Regions from separate parts of the Arthrobacter sp. NPDC056886 genome, predicted to be linked through region 2. Evidence: riboswitches for the same ligand, from Rfam matches in the RefSeq annotation. Region 2 holds a riboswitch; the other holds the start of a gene.

Region 1 (7,888 bases), on a different contig from region 2:
CAATGTTTCGGATGCCTACAAGAAATTATTAGGCATACCGAAACGATAAGCCCCGGCCCTGGCCTTACGCAATCCGGAAGGCCCGCCACGTCTGGGTCAAGTAGGGCAATTGGAGCGCCGCGCCTGGGGCATGACCCAGGTGTTCGTGCAGGTACCAGTCGAGGTTGGACATTACTTTGGCCCGGGTGGAATCAGATGCCGCGAGGTAGTAGCTGCGGGACTTGGTCAGCTCCTGGATGTCCGCTGTGGTGACGGAATCCTCCCACCGGGTCAGGTGGCTCTCCAGCCCGGTGAACTCGGGACCCACAGGCGGGCGAAAGTGTGGTTTGTGGACATCCCCGGCGTGCATGATGCGCGAGAGCCGGTGCACCCACGGCACAGCGGTGTCCAGTTGGTTCCAGATGAGGCCCAGCACGCCGTGCGGCCGCAGGATCCGGGCAATCTCGGTGCTGGCCAGGCGGGGGTCGCACCAGTGCCATGCCTGAGCGACCGTGACGAGATCGAAGGACTCCGGCGGCAGGCCTGTGTCCTCGGCCCTGCCCTCGATAGCGGTGACATCCGGCAGGGTGCGGCGCAACTGCTCCAGCATGTCGGCAGAAGGGTCAACGGCCACCGCATGCAGGCCACGGGCTGCCAGAAGCGCAGTGAACTTGCCGGTGCCGGCGCCGATGTCCGCGGCATCCTTGGCCCCCGCCGGGATCAGCCAGTCGGCCGACTCCTGCGGATAGCCTGGACGGACACGTTCATAGTGCTCCCCGCCGTCCTGGAAGCTTTGGCCGAGTTCCTGGCGCCGCCCACCGTGGAGCTTGGGTCCGCCGCTTGCCACGTGCGATCTCCTTCGGGAAGGTCCTGCTGTTTTCAGATACCTTTCGAATTTACCGCACCGGCGCCGGGTCCTGGTCCCGCCCGGCCCAGCCTGCTGTTAGACCTCCACGCCTAGTCCTCCGTGCAGGGCGCGGCACCGGCGGTGCCCGGGGTGTTCGGCGCCCAGTGGGGGTAGCTGCGGGTATCGTTCGCCGGCACCCAGCGGCCGGCGTCCACTACGTAGTCCCAGCCGAGTCCCGTCTGGCGCAACTGCTGCAGGCCGGCCAGCAGGCGCTCGGCATCCTCCAGCCGCGAGCCGAGGCCGAAGCTGGCCCGCAGGGAGCCGGCGGGCAGACCGAGCCGTTTGAGTAGCGGGTGGGCGCAGAAGCGCCCATCGCGCAGGCCAATGCCGTGTTCGGCCGACAGATAGGCGGCCACCAGCCCGGCGTCGTAGCCTTCCACGGAAAAGTTCACGACGCCGATGGTGCCGGTGCCCGGCAGGTCGCCTCCGGACGAAGAAGCAGGGGAAGAATCGGCAAAGATCCGGTGTACGGTCACGCCGTCGATGCCCTGCAGACCCTCGACGAGGAAGGACCGGATGCCGTCCTCGTGGGCCTGCCACTGCTCTGGGTTCAGGGCTGCGATCACCTGGGTGGCGCGGGCCAGGGCGGCCGCACCCAGGACGTTCGGCGAGCCGCCCTCGTGCCGGGCGGGTCCGGTGGTCCAGCTGACGGAGTCGAGCCGGGCGTCGCGGACCGCGCCGCCGCCGGCCAGATGCGGGGTGCCGGCGTCGAGCCAGTCCGTCCGGCCCACCAGCACGCCGGCGCCGAACGGGGCGTACAGCTTGTGCCCCGAGAAGGCGAGGTAGTCGACGTCGTCCGTGGCGATGTCGATCCGCCGGTGCGGGGCCAGCTGCGCGGCGTCAACAACGATCCTGGCGCCGTACTCGTGCGCCAGCGCGGCGAGGGCCCGGATCGGCAGGATCTCCCCGGTGACATTGGAAGCGCCGGTGACGGCCAGCAGGCTCACGCCGCCGCGCGCGAGCTCGTCCCGCAGCCGGTCCACGGTGGCCGCGAGGGTGGGGGCGGCCACGACGCTGCGGTGCGGGACATTCTGCCAGGGCAGGAGGTTGGCGTGGTGCTCGATGTCGAGATACAAGACCTCGCCCGTGGGCCGGCCGTCACGGAGCGGCAGGCAGCCGGCCAGCAGATTCAGGGAATCGGTGGTGTTGCGGGTGAAGATCACGGAGTCGTCCGGCCGGCCGCCCACGAAGTCCCGCACGATGTCCCGGGCGTTCTCGTAGACGGAGGTGCTGATCTGCGATGCATAGCCGGCGCCGCGGTGCACGCTCGCGTAGTACGGCAGGATTTCGTTCAAGTAGGCCGAGACCACAGACAGGGCCGGGGCGGAGGCACCGTAGTCGAGATTGGCGTAGCGGGCGTGGCCGCCGGTGATCAGCGGGGCCTGGATTTCGGCCCCGGTGACGGCGGCCAGCGGGCGGCCCGCGAGGGCATGCCGACCATCAGGCCGCGCGCCCTCGGTTGTGGCGTGAAATTCGGGGGCAGCGGGAAAAATGGCAGTTGTCATGGGACCTCACTCGACCAGGACCCCACATGGTGGGAATCCGCGCTTGCCGGGTCCGTTCCGGACCGGCCAGGTCGTCACCCGGGGCACCCCACCGCGACTGGAGGGTTGCCGGCCAGCAAACCGGGGTTTAGCGCTGGCACTCGTGACCTGCATCGAGCGTAGGACATCCGCGCAGCCGGGGAAAAGGCGGCCACCGATTGTGAAGCGGATTGTTACGTGCGCGTCCCAAATCGCGCTGTGGCCGAACAAAACGGCGGCGGCACCCCCTGGATGGGGGATACCGCCGCCGTTTGTTCGATTGAGCCGTTGCCTAGAGGAGGTCGTCGAGGTCGGGGTTGAGCCGCTTGAGAACTTCTGAGTGGAGGATTGAGTTGGTGGCGAGGGCGTTGCCGCCGAAGGGGCCGTCCTCGCCCTCGAGCGAGGTGAAGCGGCCGCCGGCCTCGGTAACGATCGGCACCAGGGCGGCCATGTCGTAGAGGTTCAGCTCGGGCTCACAGGCGATGTCCACGGCACCCTCGGCCACGAGGCAGTACGACCAAAAGTCGCCGTAGGCGCGGGTACGCCACACTTCTTCGGTGAGGCCCAGGAACTCGTCCAGGTTGCCGCGTTGCTTCCAGCCGCCCAGGCTGGAGTAGGACAGCGAGGCGTCCTCGAGGTTGGAGACGTTGGATACCTTCAGCCGTGTGGCGGCGGCGAGCGAGCGGCCCGTGTACGCGCCCGCCCCCTTGGCGGCCCACCAGCGCTTGCCCAGTGCCGGCGCGCTGACGACGCCGACCACCGGCTCGCCCTCATCGACGAGGGCGATCAGGGTGGCCCAGACCGGGACGCCGCGGACAAAGTTCTTGGTGCCGTCGATCGGGTCAATGATCCAGCGGCGGGAGCCATGGCCCGAACTGCCGAATTCCTCGCCCAGGACCGCGTCACGGGGCCGGGACCGGGAAAGCTGGCCACGGATGGCCTCTTCGGCGGACTTGTCGGCGTCGGTGACGGGCGTCAGGTCCGGCTTCGTCTCGATCCGAAGGTCGAGCGCCTTAAAGCGGCTCATGGTCTGGGAATCGACCGAATCTGCCAATACATGGGCAAGGCGCAGGTCATCGTTGTAGCTCGAAGCGGGTTGGCTCATGGTTCCAAACTACCGGCAAACCGGGCTGCCGGCCGGGAGGCCGCGGCCAGATGCCGAAGGCCCGGTTGCCGGGCGGGCTAGGAGACGGTGCCCAGTTCCTTGGTTTCCTGCGCTTCCATCCGCGGGTCCGTGCCCAGCAGCCGGCGCAGGGACGCGAGCCTGGCGGGTCCGGAGGGCCCGGCATGTCCGGCGGCAACCCACTTGTCGACGCCGCAGTTGACGGCGGTGGCGTCGTGCTTGCAGCCGCGTTCGCAGTCGTCGGTGCCCGGCTCCAGATCCGGGAAAGAGCGGAGGATCCGGTCCGGGTCCACGTGGGCCAGCCCGAAGGACCGGATGCCGGGGGTGTCGATGATCCAGCTGCCGGCCGGTGCATCGTTGACTTTGAGCGCCAGCGCGGAGGAGGACGTGTGCCGGCCGCGGCCGGTGACCGCGTTGACGCCTCCCGTGGCCCGCTCGGCCCCGGTCAGCGCGTTGACCATGGTGGACTTGCCGACGCCGGAATGGCCCAGCATCACGGTGACCTTGCCGTCGAGGTAGTCGCGCAGCTGGGACACGGCGTCCTTGTCGAGCCGGGCGGAGAGCCCGTCGTCGGAGCGGGCGTCGATGCCGGAAGCGGCGGAGTCCGCGGTCTTGGAGATGATGACGGGGAAATCGAGGTGCTGATAATTGGACAACAGCTCGGCGGGATCCTTGACGTCGGCCTTGGTGACGAGCAGCAGCGGCTCAATGCCGGCGTCGTACGCCGCTACCAGCGCGCGGTCGATGAAACCGGTCCGAGGCTCGGGATTGGCGGCGGCGACCACCACCACCAGCTGGTCGGCGTTGGCCACCACGGCGCGTTCGATCGGGTCCGTGTCATCGGCGCTGCGGCGCAGCAGCGTCTTGCGGTCCTGGATCTTGACCAGCCGCGCCAGGGTGTCGGGCTCGCCGGTGACGTCCCCTACCAGGGAGACGAAGTCGCCGGCCACCACGGGATTGCGGCGCAGCTCCCGGGCCCGGGCCGCAATGATCTTGCGTTCGTCGGCGGTGCCTTCGCCCACGACGGCGGTGTAGCGGCCGCGGTCGACCGTGATGATGCGTCCGGTGACGGCGTCCTCGTAACTGGGCCGGTCCTTGGTGCGGGGGCGGGTGCCCTTCTTGTTCGGACGGATCCGGACGTCGGACTCGTCCCAGGAATCAGTGCTGCGTGCCACCGGCGGTGTCCTCATCTGCGGCGGGTCCCTGTGCCAGCATCGCTTCCCAGAGCTGCGGGAAATCGGGCATGGTCTTGGCCGTGGTCGCGATGTCCTCGACCTCCACCCCGGGCACCGCGAGGCCCAGGATGGCGCCGGCAGTGGCCATGCGGTGGTCCGCGTAAGTGTGCAGCACCCCGCCGTGCAGGGCGGCCGGTCGGATGATGAGACCGTCGGCGGTCTCTTCGGCGTCGCCGCCGAGGCGGGTGATTTCGGTGACGAGGGCCGCGAGCCGGTCCGTCTCGTGGCCCCGGAGGTGGGCGATGCCGCTCAACCGTGAGGGGCCGGTGGCGAGGGCGCACAGCGCGGCCACGGTGGGGGCGAGCTCGCTGGTCTCGTCGAAGTCGCCACCCTTGATCTCCGGGCCGCCGCTGACGGTCAGGGTGTCGGCATCCATTGTCACGGTCGCGCCCATGGCGGTCAGGATGCCGCGCCAGAGGTCGCCGACCTGGGTGGTCGCCGCGGGCCAGTTGGGGATCCGCACGGTTCCGCGGGTGGCCAGGGCCGCCGCGAGGAAGGGCCCGGCGTTGGAGAGGTCCTGCTCGATCCGCTGGTCAAAGGCGCGGATCGGGCCGGGGGAGACAATCCAGTGGTTCGGCACCGAGTCATCGACCGCCACGCCGACGCCGCGCAGCACGGCCACAGTCATGTTGATGTGGTCCAGGCTGGGTACGGGCTTTCCGACGTGTTCGAGATGGAGCCCCTGGGTGAAGCGGGCGCCGGCCAGCAGCAGGGCGGAGACGAACTGGGACGATGCGCTGGCGTCGATGATGAGGTGGCCGCCGCGAACTTCGCCCGTGCTGTGGACGGTGAAGGGCAACGACGACGCCGGACCGCCGTCGGGTGCGGTCACCGCCACACCCAACCCGGCCAGGGCCTCGATGATGGCGCCCATCGGGCGTTTGCGGGCGTGCGGGTCGCCGTCGAAACGGGACTGGCCGCGGCGCAGTGCCGCCACCGGAGGCACGAAGCGCATGACCGTGCCGGCCAGGCCGCAGTCGATCGCGGTTTCTGCCGCAGCGGCATCCAAGCTGATCGGGCTGATTTCCAGGTCGGGGCCGAAGGCGCCGTCGCCGGGAACTTCCGTAATGGTGGCCCCCAACTGACGCAGGGCCTCAATCATCAGTGCGGAGTCCCGGGAGTGCAGCGGTGCCCGCAGCCGGGACGGTCCGTCAGCGAGGGCGGCCAGCACGAGGTACCGGTTGGTCAGGGACTTGGACCCCGGAACGGTGACAGTGGCATCGACGGGCCGTACGGCCAAGGGAGCGGGCCAGTGCGGACCGACGTCGGCGGTATGGAGGCCGGCAGAGCGGGAAGGGGCAGCTGCGGAGGGGGTGGTGCCAGTCATTACCGTCTTAGGCTCCGGCTGTGTGGTCTACGGCCTTGCGGACAACTTTGTCGGCCTTTTTCAGCTGCTTGTTGGTGGTCTTCCGGGCATCGGCGGCAAGGTGGCTGGCGCTCTTCTTGGCATCCGCGGCCAGGTGGCCTGCGCGCCAGGCCAGGCTGGGCTTGCCGGCGGTATCAACAGCGGCCAGGAGCACGCCGCCGGTGAGGGTGACGTTTTTCAGAAGCTGCTTGCGGCGGGCGTCGCGGGCTTCCTTCGAGGAGATGTCCGCGCTGCGCCATTCCACATAACCGTTCAGGACCGAAATGACGGCCAGCAGGGTGGCTGCCAGCCGGGCGGACTTGCCGAGGGCGAAGCAGACGCCGGCACCGATCTGGGTGCCGCCGATCACGCGTGCCACGACTTTTTCGTTGGGCTGGAACGGGAGCGCGTCGGCCGTGCGCCGCAGCAGCGGGGACAGCTGTGCCGCAGTGTCATCCGCGTTCTTGAGCTTGTCCATGCCGGCGAGGACGAAACTGGAGGCGAGCATGGGCCGGGCGAGAAAGCGGACAAACGACATGAATTTCCTCCTGGATGGACGAACCGCGGCTTCACTGCGGGAGAACCGGTTCTAGTCTTGCACTTTTGCGGAATATTTGCCCGCAGGACGTGGTTGTGAAAGACAGATCCCAGCGGTTTCCCAGCCGTGTCACAGTGTTGCCGCGTCTGAACCGTACTCCTTGTTGGAGCACCGGTGCAGCGCGGCTAATGGGCACGGCCGGACAGGCACGGCTGGATAAACACGGCTGGATAAGTACAGGCGAACGGACACAGCTTAGGAAGGCGGAGATTTGACGAGGGTGTTGGACAGGGCGGAACCGGAAGCCGGTGAATCATGGACCCTCGCGCTTCCGGCAGTTCCGGGTGCCCGGCGGAAGGTGACAGTAGACTTGAACGCAATGAGCACCATGGACCCGGCCGTAGCGGCCATGCACGAGGTTGCCGGAAACGACGCCACGCCCACCAAGACGCCTGATGCCGGCACGTCCGGTGCACCAGAGCGGCCCCCTGTGCAGAATTTGGCTGTGCAGAATTCTTCAGACGGCCACGCTGTGCCGGCGCCCGCTGACGGACCCGCCGCGCTGGAAACTGAGGTCGACGGAAAGCCTCTGGATGTTGCCACGGAGTCCGCGGAAGAACGCCGGGTGCGCTTTGAACGCGACGCCATGCAGTACGTGGACCAGCTGTATTCGGCGGCCATGAGGATGGCCCGGAATCCCTCCGACGCCGAGGACCTGGTCCAGGAGGCGTACACGAAGGCGTTTTCCGCGTTCCACCAGTACAAGCCCGGAACCAATCTGAAGGCCTGGCTGTACCGCATCCTCACCAACACGTACATCAACCTGTACCGGAAGCGTCAGCGCGAGCCGCTGCAGTCGAACTCGGACACCATCGAGGACTGGCAACTCGCCCGCGCCGAGTCGCATACGTCCTCGGGGTTGCGTTCGGCGGAGGCCGAGGCCCTCGACCACCTGCCCGATTCCGATGTGAAGCGCGCCCTCCAGTCGATTCCGGAGGAGTTCCGGCTGGCCGTGTACTTCGCCGACGTCGAGGGCTTCGCGTACAAGGAAATTTCAGACATCATGAACACCCCCATCGGGACCGTCATGTCCCGGCTGCATCGCGGCCGGAAGATGCTGCGGGACATGCTTGCGGACTATGCCGCCGAACGGGGATTCAAGGGCGCAAGCGAGTCAAGCGCCGCGGCCGACAGCAACAAACAGGAGAACAGGAAATGAGCGACTGCCAGGGACTGGG
Region 2 (7,888 bases):
CGGCGACAAGGACCTGCCGCGCGTTCCCGGCCACATCAGCCCAACCCTGCCCGGCGTCGTTCCGTCCAAGGCCCCCGGTCACCCTTAATCTCAGTTGCGCTATCACTTAGGGCTGTTCTCAGCGCTGAGAACCGCCCAAAGTGATAGCGCAACGGGTGGGTTGGCGGGTGCTGGGGTGTTAGGCCAGGACCTGCCGCTTGGAGGAGATGACGCCGGTGTCGAAGCCGGCCAGGTGCAGGCCGCCGTGGAACCGGGCATGCTCAATCTTCACGCAGCGGTCCATCACGACGTCGAGCCCGGCAGCTTCGGCCTCCTTGGCCACATCCTCATGCCAGCTGCCCAATTGCAGCCAGAGGGTCTTGGCGCCGGCGGCGATGGCCTCGTCCAGGACGCCAGGCAGGTCACCGTGCTTGCGGAACACGTCCACAATGTCCGGGCTCTCCGGCAGGTCCGCCAGCGACGCGTACGTCGGCTGCCCAAGGATTTCCTTCACCACGGGGTTCACGAAGTAGACCTTGTACCGGGTGGAGGACTGCAGGTAGGTGGCCACGAAATAGCTCGCGCGCGACGGCTTGTCCGAGGCGCCCACAATCGCGATCGACTTCGCCTGCCGCAGCAGGTTCAGCCGCTCCGGTGCCGACGGCCCGGTCCAGGTCCTAGCAACTTCTGCGCTCATGCGTTCGCTCCGATCGTGCAGGCTGCTGCTTCATCCGGTCCGGCAGGCAGTGCCTCCGCGTGCGGCTCTACGGCCCGCTGGGACGCGGCGTCGAGCGCCTGGTCCAGGTCCCAGAGGATGTCGTCGATGTCTTCGAGCCCGATCGAGATCCGGACGAGGTCCTCGGGGACACCGGCGGACTCGAGCTGTTCGGGGCTGAGCTGCTGGTGGGTGGTGGACCCGGGGTGGATGACCAGGGTCCGGGAGTCGCCCACATTGGCCAGGTGCGAGGCCAGCTGCAGGGACTCGATGAACTTCTGGCCCGCGGCGCGGCCGCCCTTGACGCCGAAGGAGAAGACCGAGCCGGGGCCCAGCGGCAGGTACTTCTTGGCCCGCTCGAAGTGCGGGTGTGAGGGCAGGCCGGAGAAATTCACGTAGGCCACGCGCTCGTCCGCCTCGAGCCATTCGGCCACGGCCTGCGCGTTCTTCAGGTGCTCGTCGAGGCGCTGGGGGAGCGTTTCCACGCCCTGCAGCAGCTGGAAGGCCGACTGCGGGGACAGCGCCGGGCCGATGTCGCGCAACTGTTCGCAGCGCAGCTTGGTCAGGAACCCGTACTCGCCGAAGTTGCCCCACCAGGACACATTCCCGTAGGAGGCCACGGGCTCGGTCATCGTGGGGAAGTTGCCGTTGCCCCAGTCGAAGCGGCCGCTTTCCACAATCACGCCGCCCAGGGTGGTGCCGTGGCCGCCGAGGAACTTGGTGGCGGAGTGGATCACGATGTCCGCCCCGTGCTCGATCGGCCGCACGAGGTATGGCGTGCTCAAGGTGGCGTCGACGACCAGCGGGACGCCGGCGTCGTGCGCCACCTGCGCGAGGGCCGCAAGGTCCTGGACCTCCGAGGACGGGTTGGCCACCACCTCGACGAAGATGGCTTTGGTGTTTTCCCGGACTGCTGCGGCGTAGTCCGCAGGGTCGGTGCCTGGGACGAACGTGGTGTCCACGCCGAAGCGGCGCAGCGTGACGTCCAGCTGGGTCACCGTGCCGCCGTAGAGCTGGGAGGCGGCGACGATGTGGTCCCCGGCCTGGGTCAGCGCGGCGAAGGTGATGAACTCCGCCGCCATGCCCGAGGACGTCGCCACGGCCCCGATGCCGCCCTCCAGGGAGGCGATGCGCTCCTCGAACGCGGCCACGGTGGGGTTGCCGATCCGGGAGTAGATGTTGCCGTACTTCTGCAGCGCGAAGAGGTTCGCGGCGTCCTGCGTGTCCTTGAACACGAAGGAGGTGGTCTGGTAGATCGGCACGGCGCGGGCGCCGTGTTCGGCGTCGGGGGTGCCGCCGGCGTGCAGCGCGCGGGTGCGGAAACCGAACTTGCGGTCAGCCATTACGCAGCCACCTCAACGTTTGCCACCGGGGTCTGGGACAGGTCCAGCTCGACGCCGTTCTTGCGTGCCAGGTCCGCCTCAAGTTCGCGGACGATCGGCAGGACGTCCTGGCCGAACGCCGCGACCTCCTCCTGGAAGTGCAGGTAGCCGGTCAGGAACAGGTTCACGCCGATCTTCTTGTACGCCACGAGCCTTTCGGCGATCTGCTCCGGGGTGCCGATCAGCTGGGTCTTGAAGCCGTCGTTGTACTGGACCAGGTCCTCGAAGCTCGAGTCGGCCCACATGCCCTTGCCGTCCTTGGTGGACGCTCCGGCTTCCTGGACGGCAGCGCGGAACCCCTCGACGGCGGGCTTGTGCGCCTTCTCGACGATCTCGCGGAGGGTGTCGCGGGCTTCCTTCTCGGAGTCGCGGGCGATCACGAAGCCGTTGAGACCGAACTTGGGGGCGGGTAGCGAACTTCCGCTCCCGCGTCCGGCAGCTCCGGACGCCGCGACCACGCCGGCGATGTTGTCCTTGAACCCCTCGAGGTCCTTGCCGTTGGAGAAGTACCAGTCGGCCACCCGGCCGGCGGTGGCCTGCGCGGCCGTGGAGTTGCCGCCGAAGAAGATTTCCGGGTGCGCCCGGCCCGGCACGTCCACCGGGGCCGGGTTCAGGGTGAAGTCGGTGATGTTGTAGTACTTGCCGGACTGGCTGTACTCCTGCTCGGTCCAGAGCCCGCGGAGGACCTTGATGAATTCCTCGGTGCGGACGTAGCGCTCGTCGTGCTCGAGCCATTCGAGGCCGAAGTTTTCGAATTCCGCCTTGAGCCATCCCGAGACGATGTTCACGGCGGCACGGCCGTTGGAGATGTGGTCCGCGGTGATGATGAACTTCGCCAGCACGCCGGGGTGCCACATGCCGGGGTGGACGGCGGAGATCACCTTGAGGCGCTCGGTGGCGGCCAGCAAGGCCAGGCTGAACGAGGTGGCCTCGTGCTGCTTGTCCGCGCCGTAGGAGGCGGCGTACCGGGTTTGCGTCAGGGCGTATTCGAAGCCGGAGTTTTCCGCGATCCGGGCCAGCTTCTTGTTGTAGTCGAAGTCCCAGCCGGTGCGCTGTTCGATGGTGGAGACCACCAGGCCGCCGGAGACGTTGGGAACCCAGTAGGCGAACTTGAGCGGTTCGGAAAGTCGGGCGACGTTGCTGATTTCACTCATGAGTGGTCCTTTACTGCCGGGGTATTTCGGGTGCGCAGCACATCCTGGATGTCCGCGATGGATGGTTCGTTCTGGAGCGAGGTGGTGTCCCCGAGCGTGGTTCCTTCGAACAGCTGGGTCAGCAGCCGGCGCATGATCTTGCCGCTGCGGGTCTTGGGCACGTCGGGAACGACGACGACGTCGCGCGGCTTTGCGATCGGACCGATGGCCTTCGCGACGTGCACCTTCAGTGCGGACGCGATGTCCTCGGTGGCTGTCGAATCCTTCAACACCACGAACGCGACGATCGCGTGGCCGGTCTTGGGGTCCGCGACCGGGCAGACGCCGGCCTCCACCACGTCCGGGTGGGACACGAGCGCCGACTCGATCTCGATGGTGGAGAGCAGGTGTCCCGAGACATTGAGGGTGTCATCCACCCGCCCGAGGATCCAGATGTCGCCGTCGTGGTCGTACTTGGCGCCGTCACCGGCGAGGAACCAGCCCTGTTCGGCGTATTGGCGCCAGTACGAATCGAAGTAGCGGCGAGGGTTTCCCCAGACCGTCCGGGCGATCGCCGGGCCGGGGGAGTCCACCACGATGAAACCCTGGACGCCCGGCGGAACCGTATTGCCGGCATCGTCCACGATGCGCGTGCTGACGCCGGGCAGCGGGCGGGCCGCGCAGCCGGGCTTGAACGCGGCGTCCGTCGGGGCGGGGGAGAGTATGGTGGCGCCGGTTTCGGACTGCCACCAGGTGTCCACCACCGGGGCGGTGCCGGCGCCGATGTTGGTCCGGAACCAGCGCCAGGCCTCGGGGTTGATGGCCTCGCCCACCGTGCCGAGCAGGCGGATGGAGGAGAGGTTGTACGTGTCCGGGACGCCGTCCGGGAACCAGCCCATGAGGGAGCGGACCAGGGTGGGCGCGGTGTAGTACTGCGTGACCCCGTAGCGTTCGATGATCTCAAAGTGCCGGCCCGGATGCGGGGTGTTGGGGGTGCCCTCGAAGATAACCTGCGTGGCGCCGTTGGAGAGCGGGCCGTAGAGCTCGTAGGTGTGCGCGGTGACCCAGGCGAGGTCGGCCGTGCACCAGTGCACGTCCTGGTCCCGGAGCGCGGGGTCGGGGTTGCTGAACAGGTGCTCGAAGCTCCAGGACGCCTGCGTGAGGTAGCCCCCGGAGGTGTGGACCAGGCCCTTGGGCTTGCCCGTGGTGCCGGAGGTGTACATGATGAACAGCGGCGTCTCGGCGTCGAACGCCTCCGCTTCATGGACGTCGGAGGCGGTCCCGACGGCGTCGTGCCACCATACGTCGCGGCCCGCGGTCATCGGGACGGTCCCGAGCTCATCCACCGGAGTGGTCCGGTTGACCACCAGGACGTGCTCGATCGCGTTATCGCCGGAGACGGCGGCATCCGCGTTGTCCTTGACCGGCACGGCGGTGCCGCGGCGGAACTGGCCGTCGGTGGTGACCAAGAGTTTGGCGCCGGTGTCCTCCACCCGGAACCTCAAAGCCTCGGCGGAGAAGCCGCCGAAGACCAAGGAATGGATGGCGCCGATGCGGGCCACGGCGAGGGTGATGATCACGGTTTCGGGGATGACCGGGAGGTAGATGACCACACGGTCGCCCTGGGTGATGCCCAGGTCCAGGAGCGCATTGGCGGCCCTGGACACCTCGCGCTGGAGTTCGGCGTAGGTCACGGCACGGCGGTCACCGGGCTCGCCCTCGAAGTGCAGGGCCACCTTGTCCCCGCGCCCCGCCGCTACATGGCGGTCGACGCAGTTGTAGGCGACATTGAGCTTGCCGCCTTCGAACCAGGTGATCTGCGGGCCGGTGCCGGCCTCGACGTCGGCCGGGACGCGGCGGTGCGCGGTGTGCCAGGGCTTGCCGCCGTCGTTGGAGGAACCGGCCGGCAGGTCGGCCCAGTCGAGGCGGAGGGCCTGGGTTTCCCAGAACGCAACCGACTCCGCCTGGACTGTTCCTGCAGTGGGTGTGCCGCTGTGGCGGGGGGTGGTGCTGCGGTGACGCGCCGGTCCGTCGGTGGGGGCGCCGTGCACTGCGCCGTCCGTGGGCTCGGTCAGGGACCATCCCGAAGAGCCGCGAGAGGAGCCGGGCGCGTCACGCAGCCCTGCTTCGATCGCCGTCGCGTCCGAAGTGGTTTGTGGGGATGCCTCGGACGCAGTCCGGGCAAAGGTGGGCAGGGCGGAAGAATTCTCTGGGGTCATTGCAGCACTCCATCGGTCCTGGCAGTAGCACCCTTGGTTCCTCCAGTTCCCTCGAATTTCATCGAAAGAGAGAGGAACAGCTCCGTGGGAATGGTCGTCTCACGTCACCGGGGGTTGCTGCGGCTTCATTGATCCAGGTCTCTCGGCCGCTCGGGATGGTCACTACCTACTAGAACTGAAGTGCAGCATTCCACAAAATCCGCGCCTCCCGCGCTGTAATATTCGTTCACGGCGGCCCGGGGCCGTTGGAATCAGTCATTTATTCGATGATTACCCGGAAAGGTTGCAGGAGTAAGGTTGATGCATGGCCCACGTTAACGATCCGGCAGTCATTGACCGCCTCATGCGAACCAAAGGCACGTGGGCGGTGGTCGGCCTGACCACCAACCAGTGGCGCTCGGCGTACGAGGTCTCCCTGTATGTCCGGGACCGGATGGGCATGGAAATCATTCCGGTCAACCTGCCCGGAGACGACGTTCACGGCGAGAAGGGGTACCGCTCCCTGGCGGAGATCCCCGTGGCGAAACACCCCCTCGACGTCGTGGACTGCTTCGTCAACTCCCAGAAGGTGGGGGGCGTCATCGACGAGGCCATTGCCATTGGAGCCAAGGCCGTCTGGCTGCAGCTGGGCGTCTTCGACGACGCCGCGGTGGAACGCGCCAAGGCCGCCGGGTTGGACGTCGTCGTCAACGAGTGCCCCGCCCGCGAAGGATGGCGCGTGGGCCTCTAGCGGCCCAGGGAAACACGATCAACAGATAGCGAAGAGTCGGTTACAAAATGTGACCGGCTTTTTCCGTATCCCCGCCTGGCCGTGTGAGATGGACTCGTAACCATCCCGAGCGGCTGAGAGATCTGGCTCCGTGACGCCGCAGCAACCCCCTCGTTGAGGACGGTGCTACCGCCAGGACCGATGGAGAAGGCGCCGTCTTCCGCTCGGATTTCCGGCCCTGTCAGCCTGAATCGCGGAGGCAGCGCTTTCCCGGCATACGCCAGGAGACCGCATATGAGTACTGAAACACGCCCGCAGAAAATGACCGGGAAGGTGGCCGTCGCCAGCTTCATCGGCACCACCATTGAGGGCTACGACTTCGTCCTGTACGGCCTCGCCGCGGCGACCGTCTTCGGCCCCCTGTTCTTCGCCCCGGCCGACCCCCTGGTGGGCACGATTGCCGCGTTCGCCACCTACGCCGTCGGGTTCGTTGCCCGGCCCATCGGCGGCGTGCTGGGCGGCCACTACGGCGACAGGATCGGCCGGAAATCTGTCCTCGTGGCCTCGCTGCTCTTGACCGGGCTGGCCACCACCGCAATCGGGCTCCTGCCCACCTACGCCCAGATCAGCTGGGTGGCGCCGGCCCTGCTCCTCCTCCTGCGCGTGATCCAGGGCATCGGCTACGGGGCCGAGTGGGCCGGTGCCGCCCTCATGACCGTGGAACACGCGGCCCCCAAAAAGCGCGGGCTGACTTCCAGCGCCACGCAGCTCGGCCCAACCTCCGGCATGCTCCTGGCCACTGGCGTCCTGCTGGTGCTGGAGAACTCGCTGAGCGATGAGCAGTTCCTGGCATGGGGCTGGCGCGTGCCCTTCGTTGCGAGCCTGGTCCTGGTGGCCGTGGGCCTGGTCATCCGCCTTTCCGTCGAGGACAGCCCGGAGTTCAAGCACGTCCAGTCCGTCCAGAGCGTTGCGGCCCGTCCGGTGCTGGAGAGTTTGAAGACCCACCCACGTCAGATCCTGCTGACCACGGGCCTCCGCATCGCCCAGAACGCCTTCTACTACGTCTATACCGTGTTCATCCTGACGTACCTGACCCAGGTGTCCGGCACCGACCGCAATACCGGCCTAACGGCAGTCCTGATCGCGTCGGCGCTGGGCCTTGTCACCGTGCCGCTCTGGGGCGCGTTGTCTGACCGGTTCGGCCGCCGTTCCGTCTATCTCTTCGGCGCCGTGGCCAGCGCTGCAGCCATCATTCCGTTCTTCTGGCTGCTGGACACGGGCAACATCCTGCTGATCATCCTCGGCGTCGTGGTCGGCCTCAACATCGGGCATGACGCGATGTACGGCCCCCAGGCGGCGTTCTTCTCGGAACTTTTCAGCACACGCGTCCGCTTCAGCGGTGTGTCCATCGGCTACCAGATCGGTTCGGTGCTCGGCGGCGGGCTGGCACCGCTGGTCGCCACGGCCCTGTTGGCCGCCGGCGGCGGAAATCCGGTCTGGGTGGTCGTCTACTTCCTCGCCGTCTCCGCCATCACTATCGTGGCCACCCTCAAGGCACCGGAGACGAAGGACCGCGCCCTTGGCGAAACCGAACTTCCGGGTGAGGCACGTGCCGAAGCGGCCGCTGAAAGCCGGGAACCCGCCGTCGTGCGCTGACCACACCTTTTTCATGAATTTCGCATTGCCATGATTTTTACATTGCAAGGAAAGGGGCCCCATGGCCACCGCTGACACTGCACACCCGGACGGAC

Evidence for each region. A riboswitch is a leader RNA that binds a small molecule or an ion and turns the genes downstream of it on or off. The one in region 2 is predicted to bind S-adenosylmethionine.
Region 1: linked by a shared signal. The riboswitch ahead of ACFRJ8_RS07735 (aminotransferase class V-fold PLP-dependent enzyme) and the one ahead of ACFRJ8_RS17040 (MFS transporter) in region 2 are both predicted to bind S-adenosylmethionine.

The regions. Positions count from the first base shown of each region.
Region 1 covers NZ_JBHUBT010000003.1:435,059-442,946, forward strand. Annotated here, with positions in the region: gene ACFRJ8_RS07730 (class I SAM-dependent methyltransferase) at 65-826, opposite strand; gene ACFRJ8_RS07735 (aminotransferase class V-fold PLP-dependent enzyme) at 937-2,391, opposite strand; SAM riboswitch class IV at 2,426-2,539, opposite strand; gene hisN (histidinol-phosphatase) at 2,702-3,514, opposite strand; gene ACFRJ8_RS07745 (ribosome small subunit-dependent GTPase A) at 3,592-4,707, opposite strand; gene aroA (3-phosphoshikimate 1-carboxyvinyltransferase) at 4,691-6,094, opposite strand; gene ACFRJ8_RS07755 (DoxX family protein) at 6,102-6,650, opposite strand; gene ACFRJ8_RS07760 (sigma-70 family RNA polymerase sigma factor) at 7,030-7,869, shown strand; gene rsrA (mycothiol system anti-sigma-R factor) at 7,866-7,888, shown strand, end outside.
Region 2 covers NZ_JBHUBT010000009.1:264,867-272,754, reverse strand. Annotated here, with positions in the region: gene ACFRJ8_RS17070 (hypothetical protein) at 1-88, shown strand, start outside; gene ACFRJ8_RS17065 (CoA-binding protein) at 179-676, opposite strand; gene ACFRJ8_RS17060 (O-acetylhomoserine aminocarboxypropyltransferase/cysteine synthase family protein) at 673-2,037, opposite strand; gene sfnG (dimethylsulfone monooxygenase SfnG) at 2,037-3,230, opposite strand; gene acs (acetate--CoA ligase) at 3,227-5,428, opposite strand; gene ACFRJ8_RS17045 (CoA-binding protein) at 5,733-6,158, shown strand; SAM riboswitch class I at 6,256-6,345, shown strand; gene ACFRJ8_RS17040 (MFS transporter) at 6,432-7,793, shown strand; gene ACFRJ8_RS17035 (NtaA/DmoA family FMN-dependent monooxygenase) at 7,855-7,888, shown strand, end outside.